4 regions of the Streptomyces sp. SCSIO ZS0520 genome follow, and region 1 is predicted to be linked to each of the others. Evidence: riboswitches for the same ligand, from Rfam matches in the RefSeq annotation. Region 1 holds a riboswitch; each other region holds the start of a gene.
What was found. Region 1 has a riboswitch for cyclic di-AMP ahead of MID12_RS17430 (M23 family metallopeptidase). Riboswitches for the same ligand answer to the same signal wherever they lie in the genome.
Positions count from the first base shown of each region.

Region 2: it holds a riboswitch for cyclic di-AMP, as region 1 does, so the genes downstream of both, MID12_RS30120 (C40 family peptidase) here and MID12_RS17430 (M23 family metallopeptidase) in region 1, are expected to answer to the same signal.
Region 3: it holds a riboswitch for cyclic di-AMP, as region 1 does, so the genes downstream of both, MID12_RS11190 (transglycosylase family protein) here and MID12_RS17430 (M23 family metallopeptidase) in region 1, are expected to answer to the same signal.
Region 4: it holds a riboswitch for cyclic di-AMP, as region 1 does, so the genes downstream of both, MID12_RS31805 (transglycosylase SLT domain-containing protein) here and MID12_RS17430 (M23 family metallopeptidase) in region 1, are expected to answer to the same signal.

Region 1 covers NZ_CP092644.1:4,437,744-4,445,239, reverse strand. Annotated here, with positions in the region: gene MID12_RS17445 (PrsW family intramembrane metalloprotease) at 1-152, shown strand, start outside; gene MID12_RS17440 (hypothetical protein) at 255-1,007, opposite strand; gene MID12_RS17435 (aldo/keto reductase) at 1,081-2,025, opposite strand; gene MID12_RS17430 (M23 family metallopeptidase) at 2,400-3,449, opposite strand; cyclic di-AMP (ydaO/yuaA leader) riboswitch at 3,461-3,604, opposite strand; gene MID12_RS17425 (PP2C family protein-serine/threonine phosphatase) at 3,868-5,115, opposite strand; tRNA gene MID12_RS17420 (tRNA-Met) at 5,314-5,387, opposite strand; gene MID12_RS17415 (alginate lyase family protein) at 5,460-6,671, opposite strand; gene MID12_RS17410 (esterase/lipase family protein) at 7,200-7,496, shown strand, end outside.
Region 2 covers NZ_CP092644.1:7,368,734-7,376,229, reverse strand. Annotated here, with positions in the region: gene MID12_RS30140 (PPOX class F420-dependent oxidoreductase) at 1-222, shown strand, start outside; gene MID12_RS30135 (alpha/beta hydrolase) at 328-1,926, opposite strand; gene MID12_RS30130 (TetR/AcrR family transcriptional regulator) at 2,188-2,850, opposite strand; gene MID12_RS30125 (ABC transporter permease) at 3,033-4,070, shown strand; cyclic di-AMP (ydaO/yuaA leader) riboswitch at 4,592-4,792, shown strand; gene MID12_RS30120 (C40 family peptidase) at 4,796-5,269, shown strand; gene MID12_RS30115 (ATP-binding protein) at 5,382-5,825, opposite strand; gene MID12_RS30110 (8-amino-7-oxononanoate synthase) at 6,045-7,181, opposite strand; gene bioB (biotin synthase BioB) at 7,404-7,496, shown strand, end outside.
Region 3 covers NZ_CP092644.1:2,978,519-2,986,014, forward strand. Annotated here, with positions in the region: gene MID12_RS11180 (FtsB family cell division protein) at 1-319, opposite strand, end outside; gene eno (phosphopyruvate hydratase) at 421-1,707, opposite strand; gene MID12_RS11190 (transglycosylase family protein) at 2,091-2,792, opposite strand; cyclic di-AMP (ydaO/yuaA leader) riboswitch at 2,797-3,014, opposite strand; gene MID12_RS11195 (LysM peptidoglycan-binding domain-containing protein) at 3,179-4,237, opposite strand; gene MID12_RS11200 (cytochrome P450 family protein) at 4,545-5,882, opposite strand; gene MID12_RS11205 (nucleoside triphosphate pyrophosphohydrolase) at 5,918-6,943, opposite strand; gene MID12_RS11210 (SurA N-terminal domain-containing protein) at 7,013-7,496, opposite strand, start outside.
Region 4 covers NZ_CP092644.1:7,742,207-7,749,702, reverse strand. Annotated here, with positions in the region: gene MID12_RS31820 (chitinase) at 1-1,015, opposite strand, end outside; gene MID12_RS31815 (class I SAM-dependent methyltransferase) at 1,266-2,081, opposite strand; gene MID12_RS31810 (hypothetical protein) at 2,096-2,530, opposite strand; gene MID12_RS31805 (transglycosylase SLT domain-containing protein) at 2,742-3,515, opposite strand; cyclic di-AMP (ydaO/yuaA leader) riboswitch at 3,520-3,701, opposite strand; gene MID12_RS31800 (VanZ family protein) at 4,148-4,741, opposite strand; gene MID12_RS31795 (HNH endonuclease family protein) at 4,973-5,611, opposite strand; gene MID12_RS31790 (NADPH:quinone oxidoreductase family protein) at 5,924-6,892, shown strand; gene MID12_RS31785 (hypothetical protein) at 7,454-7,496, shown strand, end outside.

The DNA.
Region 1 (7,496 bases):
CCCCGCCTCCGCACGGAACCCCGTCCCCCTACGGAGCCCCTCCCCCGTACGGCGACCCCGCGGCCGCCCGCCCCGCGCCGCCCGTCCACCACGCGGCCCCCGGCTGGCACCCGGCGCACCACCGCGCCGCCCAGGACCGGCACCCGCGCTGAGCCACCGCGCCCCGGACCGGACAGCCGCCGCACCGGCCGGGGACCGGCACCGCCGCCGGGCACCGGGGGCTCAGGCCCCCGGTCCTGAACCCCGGCCCCGGCTCAGACCTCCACGTCGAAGACGACCGCGAGCGCGGCCTTGCCGGTGACGTGCAGGGGGACGCGTACCGCCGGGTTGAGGGTGCCGTTGACGGCGGCGACCGCGGCGGCGAGGTCGTCCGGGGGCGGCTGGGTGAACTGTGCGAAACCGGCGTCCACGGCCCGGCGCAGGCCCGGTGCGGAGCAGACGTAGGGCAGCAGGCGGTCGTGGGTGGTGTGCTGGATGTGGAGTTCGACGGTCTCGCTCGCGTAGGCGGCGTGCAGGAACTCCTGGATGTCGCCCTGGTCGAGCCGGAGCCCGGTGTCCAGGTCGACCTCGGTGTCCGGGAGCAGCAGCGAGGCGCGCAGGAAGCCGGGGTGCGCGTCCAGGTGCAGCAGGGCGCCCTCGTCCTGGACCGCCTCGCCGAGACCGTAGAGGTCGGGGCGGAGCCGCGGGGTCAGGCCGACCACGATCGCGGCCCGCCCGCCGAGCCCCATGAAGGTGACCGAGCCGTCCTCGACGCAGACGTTGTGCGGGACCACGGCCTGCACAGGGCCGGTCCCCGCGGGGTGGCTGGCGCGGGTCTGCGCGGCCACCCGGTCGGTGAGGCTCGGGATGGTGATCGGCGGCAACTGCCGTGCGCCGAGCCGGAGTCCGGGGCGGGCGGGCGCACCGTCCCCCGCCGTCCGGTCGAAGACCGAGAGGCCCACCGGCGCCGATCCGCGCCCGCCGCCCCGGCCCGCCCCTGCCTTCTTCGTCCTCCGCCACCATGCCATGCGGGGACGGTAGCGGGACCGGCCCGGGAGGGGTCCCGGCCCGGTGCCGGTCTCCCTCCCGCCCCGGTTCCGCTCAGTCCGAGGCCGCGGTCAGCCCCGCCAACTCCTCCTCGGTCAGCCGGAGACCGGTGGCCGCGAAGAGGGCCGGGAGCTGCTCGGGGACGCGGGCGCTGGCGAGCAGCGGGCCCACGGTCGGGCGGGCGGCGAGCCAGGCCAGGGCGACCGAGGCGATCTCGGCGCCGTGCGCCTCGGCGACCTTGTCGAGTTCGGCGAGCACCCGCCGGCCCCGCTCGGTCTCCAGGTGCTTGGCGGCTCCGCCGGCGCGGGCGCTGTCGACCTGCCGCCCCGGCCGGTACTTGCCGGTGAGGAAGCCCGCGGCGAGCCCGAAGTACGGGATGGTGGTGAGGCCGCCGCGTTCGGCCACGCTCTGCAGCCCGCCCTCGTAGGTGTCCCGGGAGACCAGGCTGTAGTGGGCCTGGAGGGCGACGTACCGGGCCATGCCCGCGCGGTCGGAGAAGTCCAGGGACTCCTGAAGGCGTTCGGGGCTGATGTTGGAGGCGGCGACCGCGCGGACCTTGCCCGCCCGTACCAGCTCGTCCAGAGTGCTGATGATCTCCTCGACCGGTACGTCGGGGTCGTCGAAGTGCGTGTAGAAGAGGTCGATCCGCTCGATGCGCAGGCGGCGCAGCGAGGCCTCGGCGGCGGCGCGCAGCGTCCCGGCGGCGAGGCCCAGGTGCTCGGGGTGGCGGGCCGCCTTGGTGGCGATGACCAGGTCCTCGCGGTTGCCGCGGGAGGCGAGCCAGTCGCCGAGGACGGTCTCGGACTCGCCGCCCCGGTGGCCCTCGACCCAGGCCGAGTAGGAGTCGGCGGTGTCGACGAAGGTGCCGCCGCCCGCGGCATAGGCGTCGAGGACCGCGAAGGACTGCTTCTCGTCGGCGGTCCAGCCGAAGACATTGCCGCCGAGGGCGAGCGGGGAGACCTCGATACCGGAGTTGCCGAGGGTGAGCGGTGCGGACATGGGAGCCGTGACCTCTTCCCGGGTACGGGCGCCGGGCCGCCTGCGGGGCAAGTGGCCGGTGTGCGCCGGTGGTTCATGGGTACGCGACCAGTGTGCGCGTGCGGGGCCGCACGCCGGACGGCGGGCCGTGTGGCGCGGGCCGGACCGCCCACCGTAGTACCCGCCCGGCCGGTGGAGCCGAAACCCGGCCGCCGCAACCGGAAGCGGCACCCGGCGGCGCTGTCGCACCGCGGATGCCGCTGCGGGAAGGGGTCGGTCCTGCGGTCGGCCGGGGCCGGGACCGGTATCAGGTCTCAGCGTGGCCGGGCCGCAGGAGTTCCGCCTCAGGAGTTCCCGGGCCTCAGAAGTTCCGGGGCCTCAAGGATTCCCGGGTCTCAGGGGTTGATGCCCTTGGACTGGAGCCAGGACAGCGGGTCGATGCCCGTGCCGTCCGGGGTGTGGACCTCCATGTGCAGGTGGGGCCCGGTGACGTTGCCGGTGGCGCCGACGCGGCCGATGACCTCGCCGGTGCTGACCTTCTGGCCCGCGCTGACGCTCATCGAGGACTGGTGGCAGTACCAGACCTCGGTGCCGTCCTCCAGCTCCAGGACCGTGCGGTAGCCGTAGGCTCCGGACCAGCCCGCGGACTTGACGGTGCCGGTGTGGACGGCCTTCAGCGGGGTGCCGGTCGGGGCGGCGAAGTCGAGGCCGGTGTGGTGGCCGGAGGACCACATGGAACCGGCGTCGCCGAAGTGCGAGGTGAGGGTGTACGAGGAGGTGGGCAGCGAGAACATCTTGGCGAGCTTGGCCAGGCGCTCCTCCTCGGCCTTGCGCCGGGCCTCCTCCTGGGCCTTCTTCTTCGCCGCGGCGGCCTTCTTCTCGGCCTTCTCGCGCAGTTCGGCGGCCTCCTCGGCGGCCCGCTCGGTGGCGGCCTCCTCGGCGGTCCTCTGCGCGGCGGTGTCGGCGGCGGCCTGCTGCTGCTCGGCCTGCTGGAGGATCCGGCTGCGCAGCGACTCCCCGGCGTCCTCGGAGGCGCTCTGCCCGGCGGCGCTCAGCGGGGCCGCGGCCTCGGCGGCGGAGTCCTCGCCGGAGCCCGCGACCAGGTCGCCGACGCCCGGCAGGGACTTGGCCTCGGGCAGCGAGGCGGTGACGGCGGAGACATCGGGTACGGAGATGCGGACCGGCGGCTTGCCGCCCTGGGCGGTCGCCATGCCCCCGGCGCCGACCGCGGCGATGACGCCGACGCCGAGCACGGTGGAGCTGCGGGCGAGGCCGCCGCGCTGCTTGATGACGCGGTGTCTGCCGCGCACCGGGCGGACCGACTCCGCCGTGGGATTCCACTCTCCGAGGGGCTCTTCGAGAGGTTCTCCGAAGGGCTGCCCGAAGGAGGACTCTTCGTCACCGGGCACATAAGTGACGCGTGTAGCGGGGCCGTTGGACGCCACGGAGGCGTACTCCTTTCCTTCCTTCTCGCCTACCGGGTTAGCTGACGGGTTCGGAGCAGGAAGGTCTCCTACCGCCGCCTCTCGAAGAAGAGGCGGCCGATTCACCCCAAGAAGTGGTTCCCCGGCTCCCTTGCGGGATTAGGCGCGTGCGCGCGGAGCCGTCGCGTGTGACGGCTGTGACGACCGCGCTGCGTTATCGAACGTTAATAGACCCGGGCCCGGTATTCCAAGGTTTCCCGGTGATCCTTGACCCGTTCCGGGCGGGACGATAGGGACATCGGGGGCCGCAGCGGGGCGAGTTGACCCCCACGGAGCCGTCTTCCTCACATCCCCGCAATGCTGACGGTGCGTCAATTGTTATCCCAGGGGCGTCGGACGCTCACCTACCGTGACCCTCGGAGCGGTCCCGGCGGCCCGCTCAGCCTTCGGAGGTGCCCGTTCCGCCCTGCCCGTTCGCCGTCCCGTTGCCCGCGGCCGGACGGCGCACCGCGAGCAGCGCCATGTCGTCCCGCGCCCCGCCGCCGGTGTGCGCCCTGACCTCCTCCACGAGCAGGGTCAGCAGGGCGCTCGGCGCCGGGAAGACCCGGCCCCGCAGGCGGGCCACCGGATCGTAGAAGACCCCCTCGGCGTCCCGGGCCTCGGAGAGTCCGTCGGTGTGGAAGAGGAGGGTGGCGCCGAGCGGGAACTCCGCCTCGTCCGTGCGGTCCGGTTCGGTGCTCAGCTCGGCGAGGCCGAGGGGCAGCGCGGCCCGGCTCGCCGAGAGCACCCGCAGGCCGCCCTCGGCGTCGAGCAGCAGCGGCCCCGGGTGCCCGCGGTTGAGCAGCCGCACGGTCCGGCCCTCGTGCACCACCTCGGCGAGCACCGCGGTGGTGAAGGCCTCGAAGTCCTCGGTGCCGCGCCGCAGTCCGGCCTCCCGGGCGAGCGCGTGGTCCAGCCGCCGGGCCACCGCCTCCAGGGTCACCTCCTGCTCGGCCGCCTCCCGGAAGGTGCCGATGAGCACGGCGACGGTGGAGACCGCGCCCATCCCCTTGCCCCGCACATCGCCGACGATCATGCGGATCCCATACGGGGTGTCCTGCACGGTGTAGAGGTCGCCGCCGATGAACGCCCCGGCCTGCGCCGCCTCGTAGCGCACCGCGATCTGCAGACCGGCGAAGCGGTCGGGCGGTTCGGGCAGCACGGCGCGCTGGGCGGCCTCGGCGATCTCGCGGGCGGAGGCGAGCTGGTCCCCGCTGCGGCGCACCACCCCGTTCATCAGCAGCGCGAGGAAGGAGACCGTGACCACGGTGATCGCCTCGGTGGTGCCCTCGACCTCGTCGAGGTCCGCGTCCTGGACGCGCAGCAGGAAGACCGCGAGGGTGGCGAAGGCGCCGGTGAGCGCGACCCCGCGGGTGGTGTAGACGGGCGCGGCGAGCAGCGGGGCCGCGGTGAACATCGGCAGGGCCGTGTAGAGGGCGGGGGTGGCCGCGTCGTAGTAGATGCCGAAGACGATCAGGAGCACCGGCAGGACGAGGAAGAAGGTCCGGGACAGCGAGCGGCGCTGCGGGCGCAGCGAGGGGTCGGCGTTCGCCCCGTGCAGCGACAGCGCGGCCTCCTCCGGCACGGCCCCCGCCGCCTCCGGGCGTGCGGGGCGGTGCGCCCCGCCGGGCTCGCCTCGGCTCCCCACCACTGGACTCCCATGGATTCGGACGGCACTCCTGCTCAGCCTTTCCCCTGCGGCCCGCGCGGTCGACCGGGCGGACCCGTGCGGGTGAGGACCGCACGGCACGTACGGCACGCCCGCGGACGGGCGGCAGGGGAAGAGGAGAGAAGTGAAACACCGGAGGCCGGAACCCGATCAGGGATTCCGGCCTCCGGCCTTGAGTAGCGGGGACAGGATTTGAACCTGCGACCTCTGGGTTATGAGCCCAGCGAGCTACCGAGCTGCTCCACCCCGCGTCGGTGAAATGAAGTCTACGCCATCCGCGGGGGTGCCTCGCACCATTTTCCCGCCGGGGCCGCCCGGGCCCGTCAGCCCGCCGGATTTCCGGCCTGGGTCAGGGTCTCCCAGGCCACGAAGAGGTCGTCGGTCCCGGCGGGCCTGGTGCGGCGCAGGAGGCGGTCGGCCTGGGGCAGCTTCAGCTGGAGCCGGTTCTCCAGGTGGTTGACCAGGACCTCCAGATCGGGGCCCAGGGTGCGCCGGACCTTTCCGCCGCAGAGCCAGGCCGGGGCCCGGGCGCCGTTCTGGTAGCGCGCGTGGAACTCGACGGCGGCGCGCAGCCGCTCCCGGTACGGGCCGTAGAGGTCGACGCCCTGGTGCCAGGCGGTCTCGGCGATGTGCGCGGTGGCGGCGAGCGCGTACCCGGCGTGCTGGAAGTTGCGGCAGCTCTCCTGGGCTAGGCCGTCCCGGAAGACCCGCTGCCCGAACCAGTACGTACGGATCGCGTCGGCGCCGCGGACCCGGCTGCCGGGCGGGGTCCGCGGCAGCGGCCCGTCGGAGCGCAGATAGAAGTAGGCGGGGACCCGGGCCCGGAAGCGGTCCAGGGCGCGCCGGAACCCGGCGTGGTCGTCGAGGAAGACGGCGATGGAGAGGGCCGCGTCGGTCATCGCCAGGTCCCAGTTGCCGTTGAAGTCGGCGGCGCCGGCCGTGACCGCGGGCCGGTAGGCGCCGCGCAGCATGGCGCCGAACCGGCGGACCGAGGCCCGCGGCCAGCCGGAGCCCGGGGTGCGCAGCACCTCGCCCGCGCGGGCCCAGGTGGCGCCCGCCCAGGCGGCCTGGAGTCCGGCGTTGCCCTCGGTGTGCCGCCGGACCTTCGCCGACCAGGCGTCCATGATCCGGGCGGCCGCGGCGGCGTGCGCGCGCTCCCCGGTGACGTACCAGAGCAGCGCCTGCGTATAGGCGGCGATCGCGTCCTCGCGCTCCTCGACGCAGCCGCGGCCGGGGCGGGTGTCCGGCGGGCAGGCCACCGTCGCGTAGGGGCGGGGCCGGTGGCCGAGGTCGCCGTAGCGGCTGTCGCGCATCGCGAGGAAGGCGCCGAGCCAGGGCTGCTCGCCGTGCTCCACATGGCGGCGTACGGCGTCGAGTTGCTCCCCGCTCACCAGCGCGCCCGGGTGCCGGAACTCGCGGCCGGGGGCGGAGCGCGGCCGGGGTGCGGCGCGGCCCTGGTTCCCGCAGGCCGAGGCGAGCAGGACGAGCAGCGGCGCCAGCAGGGCCGCGAGCGCACGGTGCGCGAGGGGGCGCATGTCCACCTCCGGGGTCGGCTTCCAGCAGCCTGACCCCTCGGCCGCCCGGCCCGCCTGATCTGTTGCGCTGCACGGGGTCCGGGAAAAGCGCAGGTCATGGGCGCGCAAAGGGCTCTTTACCGGTACGTGGCGCTTCCCGGGGGCGAGGGCCGGGGCCGGTGCACGCCCCGTGTGAACGCCGCACCCGGACCGCATGGCGCACGCACACTTCCGCGCGCCCCCGAACGCGCCTGAACTGGACGGACACCGGGCGGGACTGACGGACCCGCACGGAAGGGGACCGCCGGCCACCCCCCTGCCCTCGGCCGGCGGCCCCCGGAAGGAGCACCCGGATCCGGCGGTAGGGGCCGGGCGCGGGCTTTGGTGACGCGTCACAACGGGGGCCCGAAACTCTGGTCGCCGCTACAAAGCGCTCCGCCCCGTCCTCGCTCATGCTGAGCGTCAACCGAGCGCCAACGGGGGTGCGCGTCGTGCGGGACGTCCACGACGGTCCGCCCGCTGGCGGAGTCCGCGACCGAAGGACCGTCCATGAGCCGCTTCACCCCGCTCGGGGCCCGCCTGGCGGCAGCCGGCGCGGCCCTCGCCGTGACCTGCGCCCTGACCGCCGGTACCGCCCAGGCCACCGAGGACCGCGAGACCTACCCCGTCGGGGGCGTCGGGACCGCGCTGAAGAACTACGCCCTCAGCCCCGACAAGGTCGCCGGCGCCAACGACTGGAACTGCAAGCCGAGCGGGGAGCACCGCAAGCCGGTGGTCCTGGTGCACGGCACCTTCTTCAACTCCGGCGCCAACTGGGTCGCCCTCTCCCCGATGCTGGCCAACGCG
Region 2 (7,496 bases), 2.9 Mb from region 1:
GTCGACGACGACCGCCCGCCGTACGCCTTCGTGGTCCTTCGGGGCCGCGCGGAGATCTCTGAGGACGCCGCCGAGCTGCGCCGCTGGGCCGAGCGGATCGCCGCGCGCTACATGGGCGGGGCACGGGCCGAGGAGTACGGCGCACGCAACGCCTCGCCCGGAGAACTCCTGGTCCGGGTACGCGTCGAGAAGGTCAACGCCCTCGCGGGACTGGCCGATTGAGCCCTGGCGGGAGCCGCCGGGGAAAAGGGGCGCAGGAAGGGAGAAGGAGGGGCGGCCGGCAGTCCGGTCGCCCCTCCTTCCACCCTGCCAGGAGGGCCCTCGCCGTTACGGCTTCGGCGTGGCGTGCGGGGCGCAGGTGGCGTCCCGGTCACCGACCTTGCCGGTCAGCAGGTAGGTGTCCACCCGGTCGTTGATGCACGGGTTGACCGCTCCGGTCACCCCGTGCGAACCGGCGTCCTTCTCGGTGATCAGGCGCGAGCCCTTGAACCGCTTGTGCAGTTCCACGGCACCCTCGTACGGGGTGGCCGCGTCGCGCTCGGCCTGGACGATCAGGACGGGCGGCAGACCCTTGCCGCTCTTGACGTGGACCGGCGTGTGCTGCTTCGCCGGCCAGGTGGCGCACGGGAGGTTCATCCAGGCGTTGGCCCAGGTCATGAACGGGTGGTCCTTGTGAAGCCGGGTGTTGTCCCGGTCCCAGCGCTGCCAGCTGGTGGGCCACTTGGCGTCGCCGCACTCCACGGCCGTGTAGACCGCGTTGCCGTTCTCGGAGGAGGCGTTGCCCTTGGTGTCCGAGAGGTCGGGGCCCGCGGCCTCGACCAGCGCCTCGGTGTCACCGGCGACGTACTTGCTCCACACCTCGGCGGTGGGCACCCAGGCGGAGTCGTAGTACGGGGCGCTCTGGAAGAAGGAGATCAGCTCGGCCGGGCCGACGACCCCGCCGATGGGCTCCTTCTTCGCGGCGGCGCGCAGCTTCTCCCACTGCGCCTGCACCTTCTCCTGGGTGTCACCGAGGTGGAAGGCGGCGTCGTTCTCGGCGACCCACTTCGTCCAGTCCTCCCAGCGGCCCTGGAAGGCGACGTCCTGGTCCAGGTTGGCCTGGTACCAGATCTTCTCGCGGGAGGGGTTGACCACGCTGTCGACCAGCATGCGGCGGACGTGGTCCGGGAAGAGGGTGCCGTACACCGCGCCCAGGTAGGTGCCGTAGGAGACGCCGAGGTAGTTCAGCTTCTTCTCGCCGAGGGCGGCCCGGATGACGTCCAGGTCGCGCGCGGTGTTCGGGGTCGTCATATGCGGCAGCATGGCGCCGCTGCGCTCGGCGCAGCCGTCCGCGTACTCGGCCGCGAGCTTGCGCTGGGCACGCTTGTCGGCCTCGTTGTCCGGAACCGGGTCGGCCTTGGGCGCCTTCACGAACTCCTGCGGGTCGATACAGGAGATGGGCGCGGAGTGGCCGACGCCGCGCGGGTCGAAGCCGACGAAGTCATAGGCCTTCGAGGTCTTCGTCCACAGCGGGTTCTTGGTGGTGATACGGGTCGGGAAGCGCATGCCCGAGCCGCCGGGGCCGCCCGGGTTGTAGACGAGGGCGCCCTGCCGCTCGTCCTTGGTGCCGGTGCTCTTGGCGCGGTCGACGGCGAGCTTGATCTTCTTGCCGTCGGGCTTGGCGTAGTCCACCGGGACGGTGACCCAGCCGCACTGGATCGGGGAGGCCAGCTCCCAGTCCGCGGGGCAGTCCTTCCAGTCGATGCCCGCCTTGGCGGCCCGGGCGGCGGCGACGGCGGCGCCACGGGCCTCGCGGTCACCGCCGTGGTGCCGGCTGTCCGCGTTCGCCGAGGGGGTGGCGAACGCGCCCGCGAGCACGGTTCCGGCGATGAGGGCGGTGGCAGAACCGAGGGCAGCGGTTCTCCTTGAGCGATTTATTCGTATCAAGTGAATCCTCCCGACATACACACATCAGTAGTACGGGTGATCCTGTCGGTTGACAGAGCATGGGCAATAGAGGGAACGGCCGTTCTTTACCGATCCGATAACCGGGGACTTCGGTCTCGTTGAGCGGAGATCTCCCGAAGGGTCCGATCGGGGGCGGGAGTTACCCAAGGCGAAGTGATGGCCGGAAGTGGCCGAAGGGGCGCAAATCAGCCACGCGCATGTCGGGGCAAGAGGGAGATAAGGCGCGAAGGGCCTGCGCCGTCAGGGAGTTGACCCCGAGCCCCGGCCGTCCTCGACCGCGACCGGCCCGGGGCCGCCCATGCTCATCAGCGCGCGCAGCCCGTCCTGGAGGTTCTCGACCGGTGTCTCGCCGAAGACGGCCTGCTGGGCGGCGAAGCCCTGCGCCAGGGCGATCATCGTCTGGGCCACGTGCTCGGCGGGGAGGTCGTCGCGCATCAGACCCTCCCGCTGGTACTGCCGGACGATGCGCACCCAGGCGGCGCGGACCCGAAGGAAGCCCTCGCGGGTCAGGGCGGCCAGCTCCGGGTTGCGCAGGGTCTCCGTCCACACCTGGATCATCAGCCGCGGGAAGCCGGTGCGCCCGCCGAACTCGGAGGCGGGCCCCCGGTCCATCATCCGCGTGAACACCCGGCCCACCACCACGTCCGGCGGCTGGAGGGGCCGCTCCTCGGCCTCTTCCGCGAAGGCCGCCCGCAGCCCTTCGAGGACCTCTGCCGCGATGGCGCCGATCAGTTCCTCCTTGCCGCTGAAGTAGCGGTAGACCGCGCCCGCGGAGAGGTCCGCCTCCTTGAGGACGTCCTGCATGGACGTGGCGTGGAAGCCGTTGCGCGCGAAGCAGCGGGCGGCGCCTTCGAGGATCTGCCGACGGCGGGCATCGAGGTGCGCCTGGGATACACGGGCCATGCGCGCAACCTAAAACGAACATTCCTTCTTGACAAGCGGCGGGGCATCCCAGGACAGTGAGGACCATAATCAAAACGAACGATCCTTCTTTTTAGCCGCCGGGCCGCCCACGGCCCCCTCCGCACCCCGCGCTTCCGCACCACGCGCTCACGCGCTCTCCACCGCCCGAATCGAGGCACGCCATGTCCGCCACCCGCACCGAAGGCGCCACGGCCGCACCGCCGGGTGCCGCGCCGCCCGCACGCCGCCTCCTCGGCGTCGTCCTGCTCATCCCGCTGATCGTCACCCTCGCCCTGTGGGCCTTCGCCTGGCCCGCCGCCCGCACCGCCCCGCGCGAGGTCCCGCTCGGGGTGGCCGGCCCCGCCGGTGCGGTCGCCTCCCTGGAGAAGCGGCTCGGCAGCCAGGAGGGCGCCTTCGAGATCCACCGCTACACGGACGAGGCCGCCGCCCGCACGGCCATCGAGGACCGCGAGGTCTACGGCGCGATGGTGGCCACCCCGGAGGGCGGCAAGCTCCTCACCGCGACCGCCGCGGGCCCGGTCGTCGCCCAGCTGCTCACCGAGGCGGCACGCGCCCAGGCACCGGACGGCGAGCCGGTCGTGGAGGACGTCGTCGCCGCCTCCGAGGAGGACCCACGGCAGTCGGGTCTGAACGCGATCGTGCTCCCCCTGGCGATGGCCGGGGTGGCCTCCGGCGCGGTGGTCACCCTGCTCGGCATCCGCGGGGTACGGGCCGTCGCGGTACTGCTCGGCGCCTCGGCCCTGGTCGGCCTGGTGGCGACCGGACTCACCGACAACTGGCTCGGCATCCTGCGGGGCGACTGGTGGGCGGAGGCCGGGGTGCTCGGGCTCGCGACGCTGGCCGTGGGCGGTGCCGTGGCCGGGATCGCCTCGCTGCTCGGACGGGCCGGGATCGGCGTCGGCGCGCTGCTCGTGATCTTCCTCGGCAACCCGTTCTCCGGGGTCGCCACCAGCCCCGAGCTGCTGCCGGAGCCGGTGGGCCGGATCGGCCAGTTGCTGCCGCCGGGGGCCGAGGGCTCGCTGCTGAGGTCGGTGGGCTTCTTCGACGGGGCCGCCGCCTCCGGGCCGCTCCTGACGCTGGGCGTCTGGGCGCTGCTCGGCCTGTCCGCCGTGCTGGTCGGCGCCGGACTGCGCCGCGGCGGCAGCGGCTCGGCCCCGCCCGGGTCCTCCGCCACGGGCGAGCCGCACCCCGCGGTCTGAACACCCCTTCCCCGAACCGCCGTGCACCCCCGCTGTAGCGGACGGGGGTGCACGGCCCGATGCGTATGTCCCGCAAGGGAGTTGGCGGTCCGCCGCCCGAAGTCGGTTCCCCGGCACGCCGGATGCCGGTGGCCCGGTCCACCCGCCATGCCGTCATGCCCTGTTGACCGAGGGCGGCGCCAAGTGCCCCGTACGGGCCGCGAAGCATCGCGCTTCCCGCGCGCGTGACCGTGAAGTGCGCGGTGAAACGGGCCAGTCGGGGTACCCCTGGTCGGGGGATATCGGGCCGGAGAGGAAACCGAACTGAGTTGCGCCGTTTGGGAGGCGGGTACGCGGCGCGGGCGCCTTCTTCGCAGGTGCGGGCGGTGCGCGCGGTGCGGACGCGGGTGCTCGCGAGGGGCGCTCCACACATTCGGACCAATCGGCCGGTGAATTGTGCGGCCCCGTTCCGACCGGAAAGCGGCGCGTCCGTGCGTGAACATCGCTTGCGACGACAAGCCCCCGCCGTAGGGGCGGGGCGATCCGGGCGGACGCCGAGTCCTGCCGCCGTCCGGATGTCCGGTCGACAGGAGTGGATCGGCAGGAGTGGAGGACCCGTGCAGTACGGGCCGCCGGAGCCGTATCCGAGCGGTCCTTGGGGTCAAGTCGCGCTACCGCGGCCGGGCGACTTCGCCAGCCCGAACCCGACAGGTCATCCTTCACAGGCGGCTGACGAAGGGTTGCGCATGTCCGCGCTCAATCGTGTCCCCGCTGTACTCACCCGGGCCGGTACCGCCTCGGCCCTCACCCTCGCCGCCGTGGGCGGCGGCATCTCCCTGCCGGGCACCGCCCCGGACGCCCAGGCCCTCGCCCCGGCCACCAAGGCCCTGGAGGTCGCCGCCTCCAAGCAGGGCGCCCCGTACGGCTACGGGGCGACCGGACCGAACAGCTTCGACTGCTCCGGTCTGACCAAGTACGCCTTCAAGCACGCCGGAAAGGAGCTGCCGCGTACCGCGCAGCAGCAGTTCAACGCCACGAAGCGGGTGTCTCCCGCCCAGCGGCGCAACGGCGACCTGGTCTTCTTCGGCTACCGCGGCAACGTCTACCACGTGGGCATCTACGCGGGCCACGGCCGCATCTGGCACTCCCCCAAGACCGGGGCCGTGGTGCGCCTGGAGAAGATCTGGAGCAGCAGCGTCCAGTACGGCCGGGTGGACTGACGCCGAGCGGGCGGTGCCCCGGCCGCGCGCCCCGCACCGCCCGCGGCAACTCCCGCTGCCGTACGCCCGCTTGAGGCACCCCGGGGCCGACTCCGGGCCCCCAGGCGGAACGTCACTGCGGGAGCGGCTCGGCGCTCCGCACCACCGGCAGCACCGTCCACACCGTCTTGCCGCCCGCCGCGTCCGGGAGCACGCTCAACTCCCCTCCGTGGTGGGCGGTGAGGCACTGGACGATGTCCATCCCCCGTCCCCCGTCCGGGCATTCGCCCTCGGCCGCCGGTCTTCGCGGCAGTCCGGGGTGGCTGTCGCGCACGCCGATCCGCAGTACCGTCTCGCCTTCCAGGCGGAGCAGGACGGTCAGGACGGGGGACCGGCCGAGGGTGTGCAGTACGGCGTTGGTGACCAGTTCCGAGACGATCAGCCGGACGCTGTCGGTGAGTTCGGCCGTGGCGGGCAGCCCCCACTCGGCGAGGACGGTGCCCGCGAATCTGCGGGCCTCGGGCACCGAGGCGGGCCGGCTCGGGAGGGTGAGGCTTGCTTCCTGGTGATCGGCCATGGCACGGCGTCCCTTCCCACCGTGCCGGGGGCGAGGACTGCGGCGTGCCCTCGGTCCGGACCCGGGCCGGTGCAGGGGGACAGCGTGCCACCGCGGCCGTCCCCGCAGGGCCCCGGCCACCCGGAAGTGCGGACAACTGTCGCCCGATGCGGTGAAATCCGCGCGGTCACCGCTCACCGCGCCCGGGCCGCCGACTCCGTTGCGGTTGCCCGGCCGGGCTCAGCGCGGCGCGGTCGCGACGATCACCCGTACCGCCTCGGTGATCTGAGCGGGCGTCAGATCGGCGCGGGCGGTCAGGCGCAGGCGCGAGATGCCGTCGGGTACCGAGGGCGGGCGGAAGCAGCCCACCGAGACGCCCTTCTCCCGGCAGTCGGCGGCCCATTGGAGGGCCTGCCCGGGTGAGGGCGCGCGGACCGAGACCACGGCGGCGTCGGGGCGTACCGCCTCGAGACCCGCCTCGGTCAGGCGCGCGTGCAGGTCGCGGGCGACGGTACGGACCGCCTCGGGGCGCCCCGGCTCGCGCTCGACCAGGCGCAGGGCACCGAGGGCGGCGCCCACCGCGGCGGGCGCGAGGCCGGTGTCGAAGATGAAGGTGCGGGCGGTGTTCACCAGGTGGTCGATGACCCGGGCCGGGCCGAGCACCGCACCGCCCTGGCTGCCGAGGGACTTGGAGAGGGTCACGGTCGCCACCACGTCCCCGTCGCCCGCGAGTCCCGCCGCGGCCGGGGCCCCGCGCCCGCCGGGACCGAGCACCCCGAGGCCGTGGGCGTCGTCCACCAGCAGGGCCGCGCCGAACTCGCGGCAGACCCCGGCGAGCGCGGTGAGCGGGGCGGCGTCCCCGTCCACCGAGAAGACGGAGTCGGAGACGGCGAGCGCCGGGCCCGGGTGGCCGTCGAGGTTCTTGCGCAGCGCGTCGAGGTCGCCGTGCGGGATGACCTGGGTGGTGCCGCGGGCCAGTCGGCAACCGTCGATCAGCGAGGCGTGGTTGGCGGCGTCCGAGACGATCAGGGAGCCGTGCGGGGCGAGCGTGGTGAGGGCGGCGAGGTTGGCGGCGTAGCCCGAGGACAGGACGAGGGCCGACTCGAAACCGCAGAAGGCGGCGAGTTCCGCCTCCAGTTCGGCGTGCAGTGCGGTGGAGCCGGTGACCAGGCGGGAGCCGGTCGCCCCGGCGCCCCAGTGCCGGGCCGCCTCGGCGGCGGCGCCGGTCACCTCGGGGTGCCGGGCGAGGCCGAGGTAGTCGTTGCCCGCGAGATCGAGCAGCGGGGAGTCGGCGGGCCGGGGGCGCAGGGTGCGCACCAGACCCGCGCGGTGCCGCAGCCGGGCCTGCTCCTCAATCCAGTCGAACGGTCCAGCCATGCGTTCCTCCGGCCCGGGCCAAGGGCCCGTCGTGCGGATCACGCGGAGCCGACCGGGTCCCCGGGTCCACACGACGGGCCCACAGTGCGGTTTTGTAGGCAGTGCACAGACCCTAGCGGGACTGCCAGGCCACCACTGTGTGGCAATACCCACACGTCGCGGGCCCTGTCTTGTCCCTTCCCGCCTTGGCCCGGGGCGGGGGCGTAGGCGAGGATCGGGCGCATGGACCTGCTGAACACGCTGGTGGACAAGGGGCTTCGGCGCGAGCTGCCGAGCCGTGAAGAGGCGCTGGCCGTACTGGCCACTTCCGACGAC
Region 3 (7,496 bases), 1.5 Mb from region 1:
TGTCGTCCTGCCAGCGGGCCTTGGCGTCGCGGAGCCGTTCGACCTCCTCGCGGCGCTCGGCCTTCTCCCGGCGCAGCTCGTCGATCTCGGCCTGCTGGGAGACGTACTGCCTCATGGGATAGGCGAGGGCCACCACCAGCGAGCAGAGCACCAGGGCGAGCAGGGCCGCGCGGCCGGTGAGCCGGGAGCGGCGGGCCTGGCGCCGGGTCTGGGAGCGGTAGACGCGCTCGGCGGTCTGCTCGCCGATCAGCCGGAGCCGGGTGGAGGTGGAGAACCTGTCGGCATCCCGCGGTCCGCCCGGAGCCTTCCTGCCGGCCATCGCCCGCCTCCCCACTGCGCTGTACGTCACCGTGTCCCCGCACACGGTACGGGACCGGGGGCAGGGACACGGTCAACCGGGCGCGGGGCCCGGACGCGGGACTACTGGTCGGCGCTGAAGCGCGGGAAGGCGCTGCGGCCGGCGTACACCGCGGCGTCGTCGAGGATCTCCTCGATGCGCAGCAGCTGGTTGTACTTGGCGACGCGCTCGGAGCGGGCCGGGGCGCCGGTCTTGATCTGGCCGCAGTTGGTGGCGACGGCGAGGTCGGCGATGGTGACGTCCTCGGTCTCGCCGGAGCGGTGCGACATCATGCACTTGAAGCCGTTGCGCTGGGCCAGTTCGACGGCGTCCAGGGTCTCGGTCAGCGAGCCGATCTGGTTGACCTTGACCAGGAGGGAGTTGGCGGCGCCCTCGTCGATGCCGCGGGCCAGGCGCTCCGGGTTGGTGACGAAGAGGTCGTCGCCGACCAGCTGCACCTTGTCGCCGAGGCGGTCGGTGATGACCTTCCAGCCGTCCCAGTCGTCCTCGAAGAGCGGGTCCTCGATGGAGACCAGCGGGTAGGCGGCGACCAACTCCTCGTAGTACTCGGTGAGTTCGGCGGCGGAGCGGGACTTGCCCTCGAATTCGTAGGCGCCGTCCTTGTAGAACTCGGAGGCGGCGACATCGAGGGCGAGCGCGATCTGCTGGCCGGGGACGTAACCGGCCTCCTTGATCGCGACGAGGATGAGGTCGAGGGCCTCGCGGTTGGAGCCGAGGTTGGGGGCGAAGCCGCCCTCGTCGCCGAGGCCGGTGGACAGGCCGCGGTCCTTCAGCACCTTCTTGAGGGTGTGGTAGACCTCGGCGCCCCAGCGCAGGGCCTCGGAGAAGGACTCGGCGCCGATCGGCGCGATCATGAACTCCTGGATGTCGACGTTGGAGTCCGCGTGCGAACCGCCGTTGAGGATGTTCATCATCGGCACCGGGAGCAGGTGCGCGTTGGGGCCACCCAGGTAGCGGAAGAGCGGCAGGTCGGAGGCCTCGGAGGCGGCGTGCGCCACGGCGAGCGAGACGCCGAGGATGGCGTTGGCTCCGAGCGAGGACTTGTCCGGGGTGGCGTCCAGGTCGAACATCGCCTGGTCGATCAGGCGCTGCTCGGTGGCGTCGTAGCCGACCAGCTCGGGGCCGATCTGCTCGATGACGGCGAGTACGGCCTTCTCCACGCCCTTGCCGTTGTAGCGGCTCGCGTCCTGGTCGCGGAGTTCCAGGGCTTCGAAGGCACCGGTGGAGGCACCGGAGGGGACGGCGGCACGGCCGGTGCTTCCGTCGTCGAGGCCTACCTCGACCTCGACCGTGGGGTTGCCTCGGGAGTCCAGGATTTCCCGGGCTACGACGACGTCGATGGACGGCACGAGCATCTCCTTCTGGGATGTGACGCGTGGAATGCGGGAGCACGCCTTTGTGCGGGGGTGTCCTTGCGCCAAGAGCCTATCCGCAGTGGGCACCGGCCCCGCCCGACGGCCCACGTACCGGGACGAAAAGACGACCAAAAGATACGAATAACAGGATGAACATACGCATTTCATGTCCCCCTGCGGCCACCGCCCCGTCAGCCGGAGTACGGCTACCGGCCGGTCACTTCCGGAACCCGGTACGCCCCGGCAGGAGCACCGCGGCGGCACGGCGGCAGACAAGAGCCCCGCCCCACGCGTACGGGGGATGACGCGTGGGGCGGGGCGGTCCTTGTGCGGGGGACGGGCCGGGCGCGGGGCCCGGCCGGTCCGGCCGTGCGGGGTCAGCGCAGGTGCAGCTGCTGGCCCGGGTAGATGAGGTCGGCCTCGTCGACGATGTCGTCGTTGAGCTTGAAGAGCTTGGCCCAGCCGCCCTTGACCTTGTGCTCGGCGGCGATCTCGCTGAGCGTGTCGCCCTTGACCACCTTGTACTCGCCGTCACCCTTGGCGACCTTCTTGCCGGTCGGGGTGGTGACGGTCTTCTTCTCGGCCTTCGGCTCGGCCTTCTTCGCCGGGGCCGGACGCTCCGCGGAGCGCGAGGAGCGCTGCTCGGCGGGCTTGCTCTCCTGCTGACCACCGGACTGCGGGGCGCCGCCGCCGTACGGGGTGCTGGACAGGCCGACACCGCAGGACGGCCAGGCGCCCTTGCCCTGACCGGCGAGCACCTTCTCGGCGACGGCTATCTGCTGCTCCTTGGTGGCCTGGTCGGCACGGGCGGCGTACTGGGTGCCGCCGTAGCCGGCCCAGGTGGAGTTGGTGAACTGCAGGCCGCCGTAGAAGCCGTTGCCGGTGTTGATCGACCAGTCGCCGCCGGACTCGCACTGGGCGACCTTGTCCCACTCGGAGGCGGTGGCGGCGGAGGCGGAACCGCTGGTGACCAGCGGCGCGGCGATGGCGGCACCGGCGACGCCGGCGAGCGTGACGACACGGGTGGTGCGGTTGAAGACGGTCGGGCGGCGGTGCTTGCCCTTGCCGGAAAGCAGCATGAAGAGATCCCCTCACCGACGCCTGCGAGGTGAGCTGTCGGGTTCGGGCCGATGGGGTGCCCCCCGCTCCGTAAGAGCAGAAGGCGAATTGCCCGGCCGCACGCTCGCGCTGTGCGACTTCACCCCTAGCCGTTTCCCGAAGTGGGCAGCATGTGCTGCCCGGCCCCTGGGACCCGGCGCAAACCTTGGTTCCCCCGCTCCTGCCAACGGCGCTTCACGCGACGAGTTTCCCGGGGACCGCCGGCAGGATTCGGCGTGACGGTCACACGGAGCCCGCTGTGGCGAGCGGTCACGACCGTAAACACGCGCTCGCCGGATCTCCAAAGACGATCAGGGCTTCTGAGACTCATGTCTCAGTTTCACCAAAGCGGACAATAGCTGCCGAACTAGCCCTGGGGAGCGTCCGTTTCGGAGGCAAGTGCAAGGCTCTGACCGGGCAGGATGAGGTCGGGATCGGCGCCCACCGTCTCCTTGTTGAGCGCGTAGAGCGCGGGCCATCCGCCGTCCACATCCTGTGCTTCCGCGATCATCGACAGGCTGTCGCCCGGCCGCACGGAGTACGAACCGTCCCCGGCCGCGGGCGAGTCACCGGGACGGGAGTGGCGGCCGGTGGAGTTCCCCGGGCGGTCGGGGACGTCCGCGTCGGGCGCGGGCTCACCGCGATGGCGGCCGGAACCCTCCCCGCCGGAACCCGAACCCCCGCCGGAGCCAGGGGAGTTGCCGCGATCCGTACCGGAATCACCCTCGTCGCCGGTTTTGCCGTCACCGTCGCCCGGGGTGGCGGAGTCCTCGGGGGTGGCGCTCGGGTCGGCTTCCGGGGCGCCGGACTCACCCTTTTCACCCGACTCATCCGATTCGCTCGGGGAGCCTGACGGGTCCGCCGAGCCGGCCGAGTCCGTCGGATCCGCCGAGTCCGAAGGGTTCGGATCGTCCTTCTTGTCGGAGTCGCCGCCGGAACCGGAGGGCGAGGGCGACCCGGACGGCTCGCCGCCGTCATCCGGCTTCGGACTGTCGCTCGGCTTCGGGCTGCTGGAGTCCGGGACGCCGGGGTCGACCGAGGGCTCCGGGCCGCCGCCGGTCAGCTCGGCGACGGCGGCGCAGGCCAGCCAGGCCGCCGGGCCCTTGTCGTCCAGGAGCTTCTGGCCCACGGCGATCTGCTGCGAGCGGCTGGCGAGGTCGGGGCGGGCCGCGAAGTCGAGGCCGCCGTAGGACTCCCAGTCACGCTGCGTCAACTGGAGCCCGCCGTAATGGCCGTTGCCCTCGTTCGCGCTCCAGGCGCCACCGCTCTCGCAGTCGGCGAGGCGGTCCCAGGTGGCCTTGTCCGCGGCGTGCGCGGAGGTCCCGGCGAGCAGGGGCAGGGCCAGCGCGGAGCCGGTCACCCCCGCCGTGACGACGAACGCCGGAGCCTGGCGGGGGCGTCGATGGCGACCGTTCCCGGAGAGCATGCCGTGGCCTTTCGCGTGACAGCGGTGACGGCTGTGACCAGCCGCCGAGTTGCCCGAGAACGTAGCCGGAGTCGAACGCTTGTCACAAGTCGATGCAGCGGAGATCACGCGTACATCACAATCCTGACGCTCCGTCAATTCCGCATGCCCAGAGGCAGTTCAGGGCAGTGACCGGGGTTCGCCCCGAGTCCGCAAAGCGGGTCGACGGAGCCGCGGACCGACTGCCGCGCATGTCCGACATACGCGGTACGACGCCCCGTCCGCCCGAGGACGGACCGCCCGCCGCGGGCACCCTGCGGTGGCCGCCCTACCGCGGGGTGAAGCTGACCGGCAGGGTGCGCAGTCCGCGCATGATGAGGCCGCCGCGCCAGCGCAGCTCCTCCGGTTCCGCGGCGAGGCGCAGGTCCGGGAGGCGGCGGAGCAGGGTGCCGAGCGCGTACTGGCCCTCCAGGCGGGCCAGGGGTGCGCCGAGGCAGTAGTGGATGCCGTGGCCGTAGCCGAGGTGCTGGTTGTCGGTGCGGGCGAGGTCGAGGGTGTCGGGGGCGGGGAAGCGGGCCGGGTCGCGGTCGGCGGCGGCCAGCACCACGAGCACCGGGTCGCCGCTCGCGATCCGCTGCCCGCCGATCTCCAGCGGCCGGGTCGCGAACCGCCAGGTGGCCAGCTCCACCGGGCCGTCGTAGCGCAGCAGTTCCTCGACCGAGGAGGCGAGCAGCGCGGTGTCCTCCTCGGCCACCGCCCGCTGGAACTCGGCCCGCCGGTCAGGATTGCGGAGCAGCGTGTACGTACCGTTGCCGATCAGGTTGACCGTGGTCTCGAAGCCCGCGAAGAGCAGGATGAAGGCCATCGCGGCGACCTCGTTCTCGGTGAGGTGCTCGCCGTGGTCGGAGGCGCGGATCAGGCCGGAGATCAGGTCGTCCCGCGCGGACTCCTCGCCGAGGTCCTCGCGCTTGCGGTGGATGAGTTCGGCCAGGTAGGCGCGCATCTTCTTCACCGAGCGCGCGACACCGCCGCGGGGGCCGCCGCCGTGCCGGATCATCATGCCCGCCCAGTCCCGGAAGTCGTCCTGGTCCTCGCGCGGGACGCCGAGCAGTTCGCAGATCGCGTAGATCGGCAGTGGGAAGGCGAACTCGTGGATCAGGTCGGCGCTGCCGCGCGCGGCGAAGGAGTCGATCAGCGAGTCGGTCAACTCCTGGACCCTGGGCGCGAATTCGGCCACCCGGCGCGGGGTGAAGGCCTTGGAGACGAGGCGGCGCAGCCGGGTGTGGTCCGGCGGGTCGATGTTCAGCAGATGCGTCATCAGCTCGGCCTTGCGCTCGCCCGGGATACCGGTCTTCCCCTTGGCGTGCGCGGGCTCGTCGTGGTGCGCCGGGTTCTTGCTGAGCCGCGGATCGGCCAGCGCCGCCCGGGCGTCCGCGTACCGCGTCACCAGCCAGGCCTCCACCCCGCTCGGCAGCCGGGTGCGGTGCACGGGCGCGTGGGTGCGCAGCCAGGCGTAGGCCGGGTACGGATCCGCCGCGAACTCCCAGGTGAAGAGGTCGGGCGGGCTCTCGGCACCGGCGACCGGGCAGCTTCCGGGGGCGGCGGCCGGGGCGTCCGGGCCGCCGGGCTCCCCGGCCTGTCCGTTCCGCCCCACCTGCTCGGACACGTGCTGACTTCCTCTCGTCCCGCTCGCCACCGCCGTCAGGCCTGGCCCTGCTCCGCCGCCCGGATGGCGTCCCGGTAGGCGCGGGCCGCGGAGCGCAGGGCCGCCTCGGGGTCCACGCCCTGCTCCTGGGCGTCCAGGGCGAGGGCGAGCAGCCGGTAGCCGATGCCCTCGCCGGTGGGCAGGGGCACGTCGAGGCCCGCGGTGCGCACCCGGGAGGCGAGCTTGGCGGCGAGGGCGAGGCCCGGCTGACCGAGCGGGACGCCGTCGGTGAGGGAGTCGCGCTGCTTCTCCTCCGCCTTGGTGCGCCGCCAGAGCGCCTCCACGTCCTCGGGGGTCTCGGCGCTCTCCTCGCCGAAGACGTGCGGGTGGCGGTGGATGAGCTTGGCGACGATCCCGGCGGCGACATCGTCGAGGGAGAAGGCGCCCACCTCCTCCTCGCCGTCCCCTTCCTCTTCTCCCGCCGCCGCGTCCCCGGCGGCGGGCCCCTCCTGGGCGATCCGGGCGTGGAAGACGACCTGGAGCAGGACGTCGCCCAACTCCTCGCGCAGTTCCGCCCGGTCGCCGTCCTCGATCGCCTCGACGAGTTCGTACGCCTCCTCGATCGCGTACTTCGCGAGCCCCTCGTGGGTCTGCCGGGAGGACCAGGGGCACTCGGCGCGGATCTGGTCCATCACCTGGACGAGGTCGAGGAGGCGGGCGCCGGGGAGGTCGTAGGAGCCGGGGAGGAGTTCCAGCTCGGGCATGGTCACCCGGCCCGAACCGGCCAGCGCGGCGAGCCCGTCGGTGAGCTTCCGGTCGCCCTCACCGGTGGCGACGACGACCACCGTGCGCCCGCCCGCGCACCAGTCGACCAGCTCCCGGGCGAGCGGCGCCTCCCGCGCGACCTCGACCCCGGCGTCCCGCAGATACGGCAGCTGTACGTGTGCGGCATCCGCGCAGAGCACGCGGTCGGCGGCGTGCAGCGTCTGCCAGGCGGGCCAGGACAGCAGCCCGGGGGCGACCCGGTGGCTGGTGGTGAGCAGGACGATGCGGCCCGCGGCCGTCTGCGAAGTGGCGTTCACGCACCGAACGTAACCCACCCGGGCGGGGCACCCGACGGCAGCGGCCGGGCACCCCCGCGCCTCATGGCCTCAGGCCGGCTGCTGCCCCCGCGAGACCTCGCGCAGCCACGGCGTCTTCGCGTCGGTGCGCTTGCTGTTGACCGCGTCCCAGGTGCCGTAGCGGGGGTTGAGGTCGATGTCGAGCTTCTTGGAGGTGGCCGACATATGGCGCCAGAAGACGTCCTGCCCCTCCTTGGTCTGCATGTCGGCGCCGAGCTTGCGGGCCAGCTTCTGGGCCTCCAGCTCGGTGCGCAGGCTGGCGTCGAGCCGGGCGGGGGCGACCCCGTACTGCCGCAGCCAGCCCGCCTCCAGGGCCTTCGCGCCGCCCGCCTGCTTCTCCAGGCCCTCGCGCATCCGCTGGGTCTCGCGGCGGGTCACGCTGATGCCGGAGTCCGCCGCGGCCTGGTGCAGCACCCGGTCCAGGACCATGGTGTGCAGGGTGTCGCGGGCGAGGCCGCCGCTCTTGGAGATCGCCTCGGCGTACTGGGCCCCGCCGCCGGTCGCGGACCGCTGG
Region 4 (7,496 bases), 3.3 Mb from region 1:
CGTGGACGTGCGGACCGACCGCGCCGGACCAGGAGTTGCCCGCCGCGGCGTCCCAGTTCGTCGACCAGGTCATCGCGCCGCGCAGCCCCGGGTAGGTCTTCGAGGGCTTGAAGGAACCGCAGTTGGTGCCCTGGGTGAGGCAGTCGAGGGCGTTGTTCACCACCGAGGGCTCCACATAGCCGCTGCCCGCGCCCTTGGTGGAGGCCGGCACGCCGATCCCGACCTGCGAGGGGTCGAGACCGCCTTCGAGCTGGATGCAGGCGAGGCCGGTCAGGAAGTCGACGGTGCCCTGGGAGTAGACCTGGCCGTCGCAGCCGAGCATCGAACCGCTGTTGTAGTACTGCATGTTGACGACGGTGAGCAGGTCCTTCACGTTCAGCGCCGTCTTGAAGTACTCGTTCTCGGTCGACTGCATGTCGATGGTCTGCGGCGCCATCGTCAGCACGAAGTCCGAACCGGCCTTCTCGCCCAGGGACTTGAGCGCCTTGGTCATGTACGTCGAGTTGAGGCCGTTCTCCAGGTCGATGTCGACACCGTCGAAGCCGTACTCCTGCATCAGCGCGTACACCGAGTCGGCGAAGGCGGTGGCGGAGGCGTCATCGGTGACGCTGACCGTGCCCTTCTCGCCGCCGATGGAGATGATCACGGACTTCCCGTCGGCCTGCTTGGCGGCGACGTCCTCCTTGAACTGCTCGACGCTATAGCCGCCGAGGCCCGCCGAGTCGAGGTTGAAGGTCACCTCGCCCGGGGTCCCGGTCGCGTCGGCGAAGGCGACGGCAACGATGTCGTAGTCGTCCTGCACCTCGGCGAGGGTCTGGACGGTCGCCCCGTTGTCGAAGTTCTGCCAGTAGCCGGTCACGGCGTGCGCCGGGACAGCGGCCGGGCCCGCCTTGCTGCTGACCAACGGCGCGGCCTCCTGTGCGGCGCTCACCGTGGGGGCGGCGAGGCCCGCGGCGGCGAGCACCCCGGCGACGAGAACGGCTTTGAGCGTGCGGGGACGTACTCTGCTGTGCACTGCATGGCCTCCCGGAAATGCGCTCCGCACCGGGCGGGCAGCGTCGACTGCGCGCCCCGTGCGGGAACTTGGGTGTGGGGGTCGGTGGCCACCGATGAACGTACAAGCTGGTCCAGACCATTGTTCCTGTCAAGGGTGCGCGCAGGAGTCGGGCCGCCTCGGCGGGGCCTCTCGCCCGCGCCGGACGGCCGGATGCGCGGCATCGCCGCCGGTCACCGCCGTGGCGGACCGCCCGCGGCGCAGCGGCGGATCAGTCGGGGACCGCGGCCGTGAAACCCGCCGGGAACGGGTTGGCGAGCGCGGTGGCCCAGTAGTCGGCCCCGCGGCTCGCGAACTCCTCGGCCGGGATGCTCTCCTCGTCCGGCAGCGCCCAGGACGGCGGGCCGAAGCCGGCCTCCGCCAGCGCCCGGGCGTAGACGTCGGCATCCCAGCGGGACATCGACAGCGGGATGTCGGCCTCCGGGGCGATCAGCGCGATACGGAGCCGGTGCCGCCCCTCGGCGGGCTCGGCGCGGTGCACCCGCAGGCCGTACCGGGTCCAGTCCGGGCCGTGCACCTCGTAGCCGGGATTCACGGTGATCGCGACCAGGCGTCCCCCGGGCCTTAGCGCCCGGCGCGCGCTCGCGGCCATCGCGGTCAACTCCGCTGGTGAGTCGGCGTAGTTGAACAGCCAGACGGCGGTGACCGTGTCGAAGCTGCCGAGGTCGGGCAGGTCGCGGGCGTCACCGACGTGGAAGCGGACCGCCGGGTCCCCGGTGGCCGACTCGGCGCGTCGGACCATCTCGGGCGAGAGGTCCACGCCGACGACCTCGGCGGTGCCGAGGCCGTGCGCGGTGCGGGCGTAGAAGCCGTACCCCGTGGCCAGGTCCAGGACCCGCTGACCCGCCACGTCCCCGAGGAGCCGCAGGAAGAGGCCCAGTTCGGGGACGGGGGCGGTGGCGGACATCTTGTACTGGCGGTACAGGTCGCCCACGCGGTCGTACTGCGGGTCGTCGCCGGCCCGCCGGGGTGCCTGGCCGGCCTGCCCGGGATCGTCGCTGTCCTGCTGTGGGTCGGTGTGCGCCATGGCGTGCCCCGCGGTCAGGTGCGGGGGCCCGCGGTGCGCATGCTGCCGCAGAGTGCCCAGATCACGAAGCCGTCGATGGCGACCGCCACGATGGCCCACACCGGGGAGTACGGCAGCCACATGAAGTTGGCGATCAGATGGAGCGAGGCGATCACCACGCCGAGCGTGCGCGCCCAGGCCACTCCGCTGAGGATGCCGAGGCCGGTGAGGACCAGCACGATGCCGAGGATGAGGTGGGTCCAGCCCCATGCGGAGACATCGAACTCGTACACGTAGTTGCCGACGCGGCCGTAGACGTCGTCGTCGGAGATGCCCGCGATCCCGGTGAGGATGGCCAGCACTCCCCCGACGAACATCAGAGTGCCCGCGAACATGGTGCCGCCCGTGATCCACGCGCCGCCGGACGGGTCGCTGCGCGAGCCTCCCGGCCTGTTCACCGTCTGCGCCATGACCGGACTCCTTCACTCGGGTGGACGTCATACCGAGCGTGGGCGGGCTCCGCCACCGCGGCCATCGGCCAGGGGCCATTCGGGTGAAGCCCCGAGCGGCGGCCCCCGGAGCCGGGGCGTGACAGAGCGTGCCGGTGCGCTTCCCCTGTCGGGGCGCACACCGGCACGCTCGGGTGGAGACGGGTGGAGACGGATCGAGGTGGCGGGTGGATCAGTACGGTCCGTCGACGTTGTCGATCGAGCCGTAGTTGTCGGCGGCGTAGTTGCACGCGGCCGTGATGTTCGCGACCGGGTCGAAGATGTCCGTCGAGGTGCCCGGCACGTGGTACGCCTCGAAGGTCGGCGGAATGACCTGGAGCAGGCCCTTCGACGGGGTTCCGGCCGCCGCGTTCGAGTCCCAGTTGTTGACGGCCGAGGGGTTGCCGGAGGACTCGCGCAGGATGTTGCGCTCAATTCCCTCGTAGGAGCCGGGAATTCCGTGCTCGGCCATCACCGCGAGCGATTCTTTGATCCAGCCGTCGAGGTCGTCGGAATACGTGGCGGGTTCCGCGGATTCACTCGACGAAGTCTTCGAGGCCGTGGTGTCGGAGGCCGGCTTTTCCTGGGACTTCGACGTGGCCGGGGCGTTGATGGTGAGCTTCAGGCCCGGGCGGATCAGTGACGGGTCGTCACCGACGGCCTTCCGGTTGTCCTGGTAGAGCCGCTTCCAGCCGCCGTCGACGGACTGGTCCTGAGCGATCTTCGAGAGGTAGTCGCCGGCGACCACGGAGTACGTGGCGGGGGCGTCCTTCTTCTTCTCGGACTTCTCGGCGGTGGCGGCCGCGCTGCTCTTCTCGGGAGCGGACGACTTGGCCGAGTCGGCCGCGTTCGCGCCGGTCGCGGCCATCATCGGCAGGACGAGAGCGGCGCCGCCGGTGCCCGCGGCGACGACGGAACGGGTGAGCGAACTGCTCTTCGGACGACGGTGCTTGCCCTTTTTGGCCATGGTGGATTCCTCTCCGTCGCCTGCGAGGTGAGCTGTCGGGTTCGGGCTGGAGATGCCCGGCCGTGGCGCGCACGACTTCACCCCGAGCCGTTCCGTTTCGGACCGGCGGTGATATTGGGTTCCCCGCTCCTGCCTGGCGAGTGAGTGCGGTGACCGGACAGCGGCAGGATTAGGCGTCCATCCGGATTGCGGTGACGCTAAGCGAATCCGGCGGCAGGGAACAAGTCCCTGATTAGCGGATGCAATCCACGACGGGAAAACCGGGAGAGTTCCGGAGTGGCGCAGGCCTCAGCGGGCAGCACAACTCGGCTTCCGGGAAAGGGAAATGGGCTTGGAGATCACTCCGCGATATCCGGCGGAGAGTGACGCATGTCACTGGCTCGCGGTGCAACCATTCGCCGTGCGGCGACTCAGGCAAGGGATACAAGGCGAGTTATTTCGCGCAAAGAGCGGTGATGGTGATGAGACAGGGAAAGAGGCACTAATTCCCGCCAAAACGGTCACCGGTTCTCGCGCCAGGAAGGCGGGCGGCACGCATACGACTGCTGCGGCACCCGATGTGCACGGATGCCGCAGCAGGAGGGACAGCGGGCGGAGCGGCGTGTACGGCCCCGTCGACGCCGGGAGGGGGCTCAGCTCTCCGCGGTGGAGCGGCGGGTGAAGCGGTGCCACCAGTGCGTACGGCGCGGGTGCAGCGCCCGGCTCACCCGGCGGCCGAGGAGGAGGTAACCGGCGAGCGCGCCCGTGGTGTTGAGCAGGACGTCGTCGACGTCGAAGGCGCGCCCGGTCACGAAGGCGCCCTGGGTAAGCTCTACCAGGAACATGACAAATGCGGTCAGAAAGGCGATCCGCAGCAGCCCGCGGGTCCGCGGCGCGAGGACCGGAAGCAGCAGGCCGAAGGGGACGCCGAGCAGGAGGTTGCCGCCGAGCTGCTTGACCGTGTCGCGGAAGGCGGGCCGGGCGAGGTAGTCCCGGATCGAGCTGCCGGGGCTCAGGTTGTTGTGGGTCAGCGCCTCCGAACTGGCCGAGGGCTCCAGGGTGAGGCGGGCGAGTACCACCGCGAAGCCGACCATGAGCCCGAAGGCGAGCAGCATCACCAGAACCCGCAGGAACATCGGCGCCGGCGCCCCGCCGTTCGCAGGGACGGTGCCCGCGTCCTCCCGGGGACCCTTGTCGTCCGTACCGCCCTTGGCGCCCTTGGCGCTCTTGCCACGTGCCTGCTTCATCGGTCCTGCCTCCGTCTTTCCCGGTGCTCCGGCGTGCGAGTTCCGCTACCCGCTTCGGGAGGCCGCACGCGCAGAGCACCGGGATCCGGCCACCGGTTCCGGTACGGAAGGGCGTGCTCCGGGACAGCGGCGGGAGGAGGCGGCCGAGGACGGCTCCACCCCAGGGGCCTGGCCTGTCCACCCCGGGGTGCTCGACCGGGGTGGACAGGCCAGGCCGCAAAGGGGCAGGGCTCAGCAGCCGTTGAGGACCGAGCTGAGCGCGCTCTTCTCGGCGGAGTCGACGCTCAGCCCGTAGTAGTGCTTCACCTGCACCCAGGCGCGGGCGTAGGTGCACTTGTAGGCGGTGCGGGAGGGCCACCAGTCCGCGGGGTCCTTGTCGCCCTTGGACTGGTTGACGTTGTCGGTGACCGCGAGGAGCTGCGGCCGGGTCAGGTCGTTGGCGAGCTGCTGGCGCTTGGCGGTGCTCCAGTTCCAGGCACCGCTGCCCCAGGCCTCGGCCAGCGGGATCAGGTGGTCGATGTCGACGTCGGAGGCGGCGCTCCAGGTGGCCCCGTCGTAGGGCGAGTACCAACTGCCGCTGGTGGCCTTGCAGGAGGAGTCGGTGACGACCCCCGAACCGTCCCGCTTGAGGATGGTCTCGCGGGTGTCGCAGGCGCCGCTGACGGTGATCCAGTGCGGGAAGAGGTCCCGGCTGTAGCCGCTCATGGAGTGCTCGGCGGTGGCGCTCATCGAGGACAGGTAGGAGCGGGCGGTGCTGGCCGCGATCGGGGTGGGCAGCGCCGCCTCGGCGGGGGCGGTGGCGAGCAGGGTCAGGGCGGTCGTGGCGGCGGCGGTGAAGGCCGCGGCGAGGGCGCGTGCGTGCTTGCGCATCAGGTCTCCCGGCAAGTGGAGGAGCAGGGGATGGGGGGCGGCCATATGGTGCCGCGCCCGGCTCTATGCGGGTAGATGCCGGAGTGAAATTCCCGTGACGAGCGCACAACAGGCCGGATATTGCGGGTGGTTGGTGGCTCTTGCACCCCTCTGGCCACCCCGGCCGCACGGGTCGCCGAGCGCGGATCCCGGCCCGGCGCGACGGCCGCGCGGGAGCGCCGCGACCCGCGCCGCGGACCCGACCGCTATTGAGCAATGCTCAGGAGCTGCCCTAACCTCGGCAGGGTCGACGTCTGGGAAAGGACAATGCGGATGCGCGCGGTGCGGGTGGTACGGCTCGAAGGACCGGATGCGGTGGAGGTCGCGGAGATCGGCCCGCCGGAGCGCCAGGAGGGGCAGGTCCTGATCGACGTACGGGCGGCGGGGGTGACCTACCCGGACGTGCTCCTGACCCGGGGTGCCTACCAGCTCAAGCCCGAGCCGCCGTTCGTCCCCGGTTCCGAGGTGGCCGGGGTGGTCCGCGAGGCCCCGGCGGGCTCCGGCTTCACCGCGGGGCAGCGCGTCGCCGCCTTCCCGGGCTTCGGCGGCTTCGCCGAGCAGGTGGCCGCCGATCCCGCGATGGTCTTCCCGCTGCCCGAGCGCCTGTCCTTCGCGGCCGGTGCGGGCCTGCCGATGAACTACCTCACCGCCCACTTCGCCTTCGTCCGGCGGGCCGGGCTGCGCGCCGGCGAGACCGTGCTCGTGCACGGCGCGGCGGGCGGCGTGGGCACCGCCGCCGTCCAGCTGGCCGCGGCCCTCGGCGCCCGGGTGGTGGCCGTGGTCTCCTCGGAGGCGAAGGGCGAGGTCGCCCGCAAGGCGGGGGCCGACGAGGTGGTGCTCGCCGAGGGCTTCCTGCCCGCGGTGAAGGAGCTGACCGGCGGCCGCGGGGTGGACGTGGTGGTCGACCCGGTGGGCGGCGACCGCTTCACCGACTCGCTGCGCAGCCTCGCCCCCGAGGGGCGCCTGCTCGTCATCGGCTTCACCGGCGGCGAGATCCCGACCGTGAAGGTGAACCGGCTGCTGCTCAACAACATCGACGTACGGGGCGTCGGCTGGGGCGCCTACTGGCTGGCCCGCCCCGCGTATCTGCAGGAGCAGTGGCGGGACCTGCTCCCCCACCTGGAGGCCGGGCGCCTGGACCCGGTCCTCGGCGGCTCCTACGCCCTGGACGACGCGGCCGCGGCCCTGCGCGCTCTGGACGACCGCACCGCCTCCGGCAAGATCGTCCTCGACGTGGGCTGAGCGGACGGCCACCCGCGGCGACGGGGGCGAGGAGGGCACCGGGAGGCCCGCCTCGCCCCCGTCGCCATGACCGGTCCGGAGCGGCGGGAGCGAACTCCCGGCAGAGCAGACGGCGTTGACCCGCGACCGTCCCGGGCCCCGGCGCAGGGCTCCTGCGGATACTCACCCGGAGACAAGTCAACGGGCCCGCCCTACTGGCCCGTTGACAAGAACCGAGCCCCGGCCGCGGCAATGCGCGCTGTTCGGCAATTCCTTATTGCCCGCCAGGTTACCCGTGTGTAACGTCTGGCCGGCGAGCCCGCAGAACAGGCGAGTTCAGCCCCCTTTCCCTCACTTCCCGCGCAGTGTGAGCGTGTTCGCGTTTCTGCTCCTGATCGTGTTCGTGTGTTCGTGTGTTCGTGTCGTAGGAATTCCGTGTCCGGGTCCGGCCGCCGCTGTGCGCGCTCTGGCCCGCGCCGCCTCTCCCGTACGCGGAAGTGCTCCGCAAGGCCGTATCCGTACGCGCACCGCTCGCCGCACCGCCTCCCGCGCACCGCCTCTCCGCACCCTCCTGGAGCCGTGATGAAACCCTCGACGTCCACCTCGCACCGGGGCCGAAGAGCCG